DNA from 2 places in the Blastococcus colisei genome. Region 2 is predicted to be linked to the other one. Evidence: riboswitches for the same ligand, from Rfam matches in the RefSeq annotation. Region 2 holds a riboswitch; the other holds the start of a gene.

Evidence for each region. A riboswitch is a leader RNA that binds a small molecule or an ion and turns the genes downstream of it on or off. The one in region 2 is predicted to bind thiamine pyrophosphate.
Region 1: it holds a riboswitch for thiamine pyrophosphate, as region 2 does, so the genes downstream of both, FHU33_RS00555 (alcohol dehydrogenase catalytic domain-containing protein) here and FHU33_RS19375 (purine-cytosine permease family protein) in region 2, are expected to answer to the same signal.

Annotation. Positions count from the first base shown of each region.
Region 1 covers NZ_VFQE01000001.1:116,302-120,504, reverse strand. The annotation lists gene FHU33_RS00570 (DEAD/DEAH box helicase) at 1-489, shown strand, start outside; gene FHU33_RS00565 (hypothetical protein) at 513-767, opposite strand; gene FHU33_RS00560 (maleylpyruvate isomerase family mycothiol-dependent enzyme) at 816-1,436, opposite strand; gene FHU33_RS00555 (alcohol dehydrogenase catalytic domain-containing protein) at 1,543-2,472, opposite strand; TPP riboswitch at 2,544-2,652, opposite strand; TPP riboswitch at 2,722-2,815, shown strand; gene thiM (hydroxyethylthiazole kinase) at 2,809-3,621, shown strand; gene thiE (thiamine phosphate synthase) at 3,618-4,203, shown strand, end outside.
Region 2 covers NZ_VFQE01000001.1:4,058,021-4,062,223, reverse strand. The annotation lists gene thiO (glycine oxidase ThiO) at 1-326, opposite strand, end outside; gene thiE (thiamine phosphate synthase) at 323-1,024, opposite strand; gene FHU33_RS19375 (purine-cytosine permease family protein) at 1,090-2,454, opposite strand; TPP riboswitch at 2,444-2,556, opposite strand; gene FHU33_RS19370 (bifunctional 3,4-dihydroxy-2-butanone-4-phosphate synthase/GTP cyclohydrolase II) at 2,688-3,944, opposite strand; gene FHU33_RS19365 (flavin reductase family protein) at 3,941-4,203, opposite strand, start outside.

The DNA.
Region 1 (4,203 bases), 3.9 Mb from region 2:
GTCTCGGTCGAGTTCGTCGAGACGGCGGCCGACCCGATCCGCGAGGCCCTGCTGGACGCGGGCATCCCGGTCGCCGGCATCTACGGCAGGGACCGCTTCGATGTCGAGCGCGAGCGGCTGCGCTTCCAGCGGGGCGACGCGATGGTCTGCGTGTTCACCGTGACGGCGTCCATCTCGCTGCACGCCGGCGAGACTCTGCCGGACGGGCGGGCTGCCTCGGACACCCCGCGGGTGGGGCTCTTCCACCAGCCACGGTTCTCCGGCATCCAGGCCCGTCAGGTCACCGGCCGCACCCACCGGGACGGGAAGACCTCGCCGTGGCGGATCGCGTTCGCCGAGGACACCGTGGAGGAGCAGGTGGCGCGCGTGATGGTGGAGCGGCTGGCAGTCAGCGGCTCGGCCGCGGGCGCGGACACGTCGTCCCTCCGGGAGATCGCCGAGCTGCTCGACGCCGACTGGCTGCCCGCGGCGGCACTGGTCGACGGCTGATCTCCAGGGTGGTCCCCTGCGCGTCAGGCGCCCGGTGTGGCCTGCAGGTCGTCCCGTGGCGTCACGCGGTCGGCACGCACGGGGTGGCTACCGGCCCCGGTCTCGGTCCACTCCACCTCGACGACCTGTCCCGCGCGCAGACCGCCGTTGGCGCTGGGATCCAGCGCGGCTGCCTCCACCCAGCAGTCGCCCGGGAGATCCGGCGCCTCGATGAGGCCGGCGCCCTGGCTTCCGTCCCATCGGACGACCGTGCCCACACTCGTGCCGCTGTGCGCCATCTGCCCAGAGTGCGCGGAACCGCCGACAGCGGCAAGGGATGGCCGGGCTCAACCGAGCCGCTGCGCCACCCGGGCCCGTCCGGGCCCGGAGAGCTCGTCGGCGACCGCCCTCCGGCCCGCCACGGCCATCAGGAGGGCCTCGGCGGTGCCGTGGACCTCGGGCCCCCGACCGAACGCCCAGTCCAGATCGGTCGCCACGAGCCGGACGTCGCGCACGCGCACCACCCCGCGCAGCACCGGGCCGAACAGGGCGGTGCGCAGCGCGGGCACGAGCCGCTCCGCCGGGATGGTCCGCGGCTCGCCCAGCGGGCGCCGGATGTCCTGCTGGTGGATGAGACCGTCGGTGAGGGCGATCGCTCCGCCCAGGCCCGCGGTCAGCCCCGTCGGCGTGAGGTGGGCGCGGAGCAGCTCGACCAGCTCAGCCGGAGTGCGCACGGCGTACTCGCACAGACCGAGCGCATTCGTGCGGTCGACGAGGAAGAGACCGCGGGTGAAGCGAGCCGCCAGCTGCCGTGGGCCGAGCTCGTCGTAGCTCAGCACGTGGGCGACGACGTCCTGCACCGTCCAGCCCGCGCACAGCGACGGAGTGCGCCACTGCTCCGGGGTGAGCCGCTCCACCAGGTCGAGCAGGTCCTCGCGCTCGGCCCGCGCCTGCGCCATCACGCTCATGCGCCGCGACCACCGAACCTGTCACGGCCTCGGCAGCGCGCCGAGCGACCCATCGCCCCTGCTCGTCGGCCGGATAGGCGGATGGCGCGTCGTCGTGAGCGCATCGTCAGGGGCGGAGCACCGCTCTCCCGACGATCCGGCCGGCGCGCAGCTCGTCGAGGACGCGCGGGGCGTCGTCGAGGAAATGTTCGTCCACCGTCGTGCGCAGCAGGCCCCGGGCGCCCAGGTCGAGCGCCTCGACCAACTCGGAGCGGCGGTTGCCGACCGAGGTGACGATCCGCTGCTCGGGAACGACGAGCGAGAGCGGACTGATCTCCACGGTGTCGAAGCTGTAGCCGACGTAGACCAGCGTTCCCCGCTTGCCCAGGGACGCCAGAGCGGCGGCGCTGGTCTCCCTGGTGCCGACCAGCTCGAAGACCACGTCGGCGCCGGCGCCGCCGGTCGCCTCCCGGATCGGGGCCTCGACGTCCCCGCTCCCGTCCACCGTGACCTCCGCTCCCAGCTCGCGCGCCAGCCGCAACCGCTGGGGATCCCGGGCGACGGCGATCGGCCGCGCCCCGGCCTCACGGAGGACCTGGACGAGGGCCAGGCCGACGCCCCCGGTCCCGTAGACGACGGCGTCGGCGCCCGCCCGGACCCCCGCCACGCCCACCGCGTGCAGCGCCGTGGTGCCGCTGCAGCACAGCGTGGCCGCGACCGCGAGGTCCAGCCCGTCGGGCACCCGGACCACTGCGGAGGCGGGGACGACGACCTGCTCGGCGAATCCCCCGTCGCTGGCGAAGGCGAGGAACCCGAGCGGGGCGTCACAGAGGTGGTCGTTCCCGGCCTGGCACGAGCGGCACCGGTGGCAGGCATGCCGGTAGTGCACCGCGACGCGGTCTCCCACGGCGACGTCCTCGACGCCGTCGCCCACCTCGGCGACGACGCCGGCCACCTCGTGTCCCAGGGTGATGGGGGTCCGGGCCGGGGTCAGCAGCCCGTCGAGGAAGTGCAACTCAGTGCCGCACACCCCCGCGGCGGCGACGTCGATCAACACCTCCGTGGGGCCCGGGCGAGGACCCGGGACGTCCTCGACGACCACAGATCGTCCCGCTCCGTGGAAACGCACAGCACGCACAACTGCCTCCCTACGCCGGCATGACCCGGACAGGTTCCAACGGTCGGCGACCCCTGCCGCCCTCTCAGCCCATTCCGATGGGCTCCCGCGTACGGGCGGCACGCTAGCCGGTCGTTCCCGTCCTCGCCCGGGCAGCACGGCCACCCGCCCGGCTGTTACGTTCGGGGCGTACGTGGCACGGGGTGTCCTGACCGGGACTGAGAACACACCCGTCGAACCTGCTCCAGTTGGTACTGGCGAAGGGATGTCACCGGCATGGATGCCGTCGAACTCAACGCTGCCCGCGAGGCAGTGCGCGCGAACGCACCTCTGGTGCACTGCCTCACGAACACCGTCGTGCAGGCGATCACGGCCAACGCGCTGCTCGCCGCGGGCGCGGCACCGGCCATGGTCGATGCCCCGGAGGAGGCCGGCGACTTCGCCGCCGTGGCCTCCGCCGTGCTGGTCAACGTCGGCACCGTCCACCGCCGCACCGCCGAGGCGATGCGACTCGCAGCCCGGTCGGCCGGAACGGCGGGAACGCCCTGGGTGCTCGACCCGGTCGCAGTGGGCGGCCTGGCCTACCGCACGGAACTCGCCGCTGAACTGGTGGCGCTGCGTCCCACCGTCGTCCGCGGCAACGCCTCCGAGGTCATGGCGCTCGCCGGAGCCGGCGCCGGCGGCCGCGGCGTGGACAGCACCGCCGCCACCGACGACGCGGTCGCCGCGGCGGTGGGACTGGCCCTTCACACCGGGGGTGTGGTCGCGGTGAGTGGTGAGGTCGACCTGCTCACCGACGGACGCCGGATCGTCCGCGTCGGCGGCGGATCGGTCCTGCTCACGCGGACGACCGGCGCCGGCTGCGCGCTCGGTGCGCTGGTGGCGGCCTACCTCGCCGTCACCGACGATCCGTTGACCGGTGCGGCCGCCGCGCACGCCCACGTCGCGCTGGCCGCCGAGTGGGCGACGGCGACGGCCGCGGGGCCCGGCACGTTCGCCGCCGCGTGGCTCGACGCCCTCGACGCGGTGGACGGGGACGCCCTGGCCATCGCGGACCTCCGCGTGGCGGACGTCCGGGTCGCCGGGTGAGACGGCCGTTCGACCTCACGCTGTACCTGGTCACCGACACGGAACTGTGCCGCCCCCGGCCGGTGGCCGATGTCGTCCGTGCCGCGGTGGCCGGCGGAGTGACCGCCGTCCAGGTCCGGGACAAGGTCGCCTCCCGGCGTGAGCTGCTGGCGCTGACCCGAGCGGTCCAGGCCGCGGTCGCCGACCGACCGGACGTGTCGGTCGTCGTCAACGATGCCGTGGACGTCGCCCTGCTGGCCGGCGCCGACGGCGTGCACGTCGGCCAGGAGGACCTGCCGGCAGCCGAGGTCCGAGCGCTGCTCGGGCCCGACCGGCTGATCGGGCTGTCGGTGGAGAGTGCCGACGACCTCGAGAAGGCCCTGCGGCTACCGCCGGGAACCGTCGACGTCGTCGGTCTCAGCCCGGTCTGGGCCACACCGACCAAGCCGGAGGCGGGTCCCGGCCTGGGGCTGGACACAGTCGGCCACCTGACCTCCCTCGCCCGCGCCGGGGGGCTCTGCGCCGTCGCGATCGGCGGGATCGACGCCACGCGAGCGGCCGCCGTGGCCGCGACCGGTGTCGACGGGATCTGCGTGGTGTCCG
Region 2 (4,203 bases):
TGCAGCGCGGACAGGGCGCGCATGTGGTCTTCGTCGAAGCCCACCACCAGGGTTCCGGCGGTGCGCAGTCCTACCTCGACGTCAGAGGTCTGCGCCAGCTCGGCGACGAAGCCGGGATAGCGCTGCAGCGAAGCCCGGCATAGCCGCAGCAGCGGCTCCTCGCCGTAGGCGGCCTCGGTCACCGGCGCCAGCATTCCGGCCGCGGCGAAGGAGGCCCCGGTGCCGGGAGCCTCGTCGACGACGGTCACCGACAGCCCGCGCTGCGCGCACCGCCAGGCCACGGTCAGCCCGATCAGTCCGCCGCCGGCGACGGCGATCTCGTTCACCGGGGCGCCGACCGGGGGACGCGGGTGGCCGGCGGCGGGCCTGGTTCCGGGCGCGGCGGGCGGCTCTGCGGTGCCGCGACCAGTGCCGCCAGCAGCGCTCGGGTGGCCATTCCCGGGTCGGCTGCGTCGGACACGGCGGAGACGACGGCCACGCCGGACGCGCCGGCCGCCAGCAACGCAGGGATCCGGGCGGCGGTGATGCCGCCGATGGCGATCACCGGTACGGCGACCGCCGCCGCGACCGCTGCGATCCCGTCGACGCCCAGTGGGGCCGGCAGCCCGGTCTTGGTCGCGGTGGAGAAGGCAGGCCCCACGCCGAGGTAGTCCGCGCCGGCCTGCACCAGCTCGGCGGCGGTCGCGGCGGTGCGCGCCGTGCCCCCCAGTAGATGGTTCGGGCCGGCGATCGAGCGCGCCGCAGCCACCGGCAGGTCGCCGGCGCCCAGGTGGGTGCCCGCGGCGCCGACCGCGAGCGCAATGTCGACCCGGTCGTCGACGATGCACGTCGCTCCTCGCCGCGCGCAGACTTCCGCGACCCGGGCGGCGAAGTCGTACAGCGCCCGGTCCGGGCAGAACTTCACCCGGACCTGCACGATCCGGGCGCCGGCCGCCACCGCCGCGGAGACGACACCGAGGGCGTCCCTGCCCTGACGGGCGTCGGTGAGGACGTGCAACCCGCCGATCCGGCGGCGAACCTCCACCGCCCGGTCCGGGCCGGCCGGAAGCGGGGGGTCGGTTCGGCCGGCGGCGCGCATTCGGCGGCCTGTCACCGGAGGGCCTTGGACCAGTCCCCGCGGCGGCGGGCGGACAGCCCGCCGGGCAGCCAGACCAGCGTGGTCAGTGCCGCGGCCACCGCGAGGCCGACCAGCGACGCGGACCAGCCGTTGGCCGGGTCGATGCCCAGCTCGGCCTGGCGGGAGGACCACCACGCCGTCCAGACCCCGCCCGGTCCGGGAAAGAAGGTCGGCAGCGTCAGCTGGTAGGCCACGAAACCGGCCGCCCATGCCAGTAGCAGCGCCGGGCGCGCCGGCGCAGTGTCCGACACATCCCAGCGGCCGTGCGGCAGCAGCCAGTAGGCGACCACGAAGACCCCGACCAGTGGGACGAACACCGCGCCGATCAGGAAGAGGAAGGGCTCGTAGGCGACCAGGTCGGCCGTCAGCGCGAGCCCGGTGGCAAGCACTCCGACCAGCACGGCCAGCATCCGGCGGTCCAGCCGGGCCATTACGTTCTGCGCCGACACCGCCGTGGAGTAGATGTTGGCGAACGCCTCGTCGACCGCCACCACCAGCAGCACCAGGACGGCCAGCAGCCCGAGCGGAACGGCCAGTAGCGCATCCACGACGTCCAGACCGCCTCGTCCGTAGGCGACCAGCGCCAGCGCGCCGAGGGTGAACAGGGCGATGGTGGCGGCGCCGTAGCCGGCCGTGGCGCCCACGAATGCGTCCCGCCCGCGCCGGACGTGCCGGGTGTAGTCCGCCGCCAGCGGGAACCAGGAGACCGGCAACGCGATCACGATGTCGGCCGCCGTCCAGAACGATGCGGCCCCGACCTCGGTCACCGCCGGCAGCGGCTCGGACAACACCTGGATGTACAGGTAGACGATCGCGGCCAGCGCCGCCCACACCGCGTACCGGGCCAGCACCCGCACCGCGCCCAGTGGGCGCAGCGCCATCAGCGTGGCCAGCGCGCCCGCGGCGAGGACGAATGGCCAGCGCGGTGCATCCAGCGCCCGGGAGGCGGCCTCGGCGATGATCCACACCTCGAAGGCGGCCCAGCCCACGCACTGCACGAGGTTGAAGGCGGTGGGCAAGAACGACGTCCGCCGGCCCAGCAGCCCCCGCATCAGCACCATCGCCGGCACGCCCTCCCGAGCGCCGGCCGCCGCCCCCAGGCCCAGCAACACCGATCCGATTACCGCACCGACCACGATCGCGCCGATCGTCACCGACAGCGGGTGGTCGGCGAGGACCACGTAGGTGGCCGCCACCGGCAGCAGCAGGCTGATCCCCAGGTTGCCCCACAACCCCGCGGTGTCCCGCAGGCCCAGCGTCCGAGGCGGCGCTTGGGACAGCGTGATCGGGGCATCGCCCGACGACGTGGTGGCACCGACAGCGCCCGACGCGCCCATGATCGCTCCCTACGCCGGCATTACCCGGTCAGGTTCCAGCGGTCGGCGGCACAGTCAGCCGCCCTCTCAGCCCGGTTCCTCCGAGCTCCCGCACATCGCGCACCCAGCCTACCGAGATATCTGCGCTCGCTTAGCGCCGCCCCCCTGCCCTGCCACCACAGCGCAGCTGTCTCAACGAGGCCCTTAGCAGAGCGATGGGCCAGCCCAAGATGGGGCTCACGGGCAGCCGTCCCTCAGCCGTCTCTCAGCCACGCCTCGGCGGCGCGCGTCCGCAGACGGTGGCCCATCCGCAGCTGCTTGGTGCGCAGGTAGCTGACGTTGTGCGGCGTCTCCACCACCGGCAGCGCCACCCGGCCCACGATCGTCAGCCCGTAGCCCTCCAGGCCTCCGAATTTGGCCGGGTTGTTGGTGATCAGCCGCAGCTGTGTGATACCGAGGTCGCCGAGGATTTGCGCGCCGACGCCGTAGCTCCGGGAGTCGACGGGCAGGCCCTGGGCCGTGTTGGCGTCCACCGTGTCCAGACCCTGCTCCTGCAGGGCGTAGGCGCGGATCTTGTGTGCCAGCCCGATGCCGCGGCCCTCGTGTCCGCGCAGGTAGACCACCGCGCCGCAGCCCTCCGCGGCCACGGCCCGCAGCGCCTGCTCCAGCTGCCCGCCGCAGTCACAGCGTAGGGAGCCCAGGATGTCACCGGTGAGACACTCCGAGTGCACGCGGACCAGTGCGCCGCCCTCGCTCCGTCCCGCTGCCGCGACGTCCCCGAGAACCAGTGCCAGGTGCTCGCTCCCGTCCAGGGTGCTGCGGTAGGCCAGCGCCCGGAAGTCCCCGAACTTCGTCGGCATGTGTGAGCTGGCGACTAGCTCCACCAGCTGCTCTGTGGCCCGCCGGTACCGGATGAGATCGGCGATCGCGAGCACCGGCAGGTCGTGCTCGGCGGCGAACGCGGCCAAGGAGGCGCCGCGGCGCATCGACCCGTCCTCGTCTACAATCTCGCCGATAACTCCAACGCCCGACAGTCCGGCCATGGTTGTCAGGTCGACGGCGGCCTCAGTGTGTCCCGCCCGGACCAGCACGCCACCCTCCCGAGCCCGCAGCGGGAAGATGTGCCCGGGCCGGCGCAGATGGCCCGCAAGGGTGGCCGGAGAGGCCAGCGCGCACACCGTGCGTGTCCGGTCTGCCGCCGAAACTCCCGTGCCCGTGTCGACGTGGTCGACCGTCACCGTGAACGCGGTGCCGTGCGCGTCGGTGTTGTCCGCAGTCATCTGCGGCAACCGCAGCTCCTCGGCGCGATCGGCGCGCATCGGCACGCAGATGATCCCTGTCGTGTGGCGCACCAGGAACGCCATCTGCTGCTCGGTCACGCACTCGGCGGCGAGTATCAGATCGCCCTCGTCCTCCCGGTCGGCGTCGTCCACCACGATCACCATCCGGCCCTCGGCCAGGGCCGCAACGGCATGCTGCACCGCCTCGGCCGGCGACTGCCGGGTGGTCACGCCGACTCCTCGAGATGGGCGTGGGTGCCGAACACCCGACCGTGGTACGTCAGCGGCCGGCCGTCGAAGGTTTCCGCGGCCACGACCGTGCCGAGAGCCACGACGTGGTCCCCACCGTCCACCAGGCTCGTGACCTCGCAGGCCAGCCACCCCGGAGCCCCCGGCAGCCGGGGCAGGTCGTCGTGCAGCTCCCAGTGAACACCGTCGAACTTGCCGGTCCCGCCCTTCTTGGCGAACCCCAGCGCAAGGGCGGACTGGG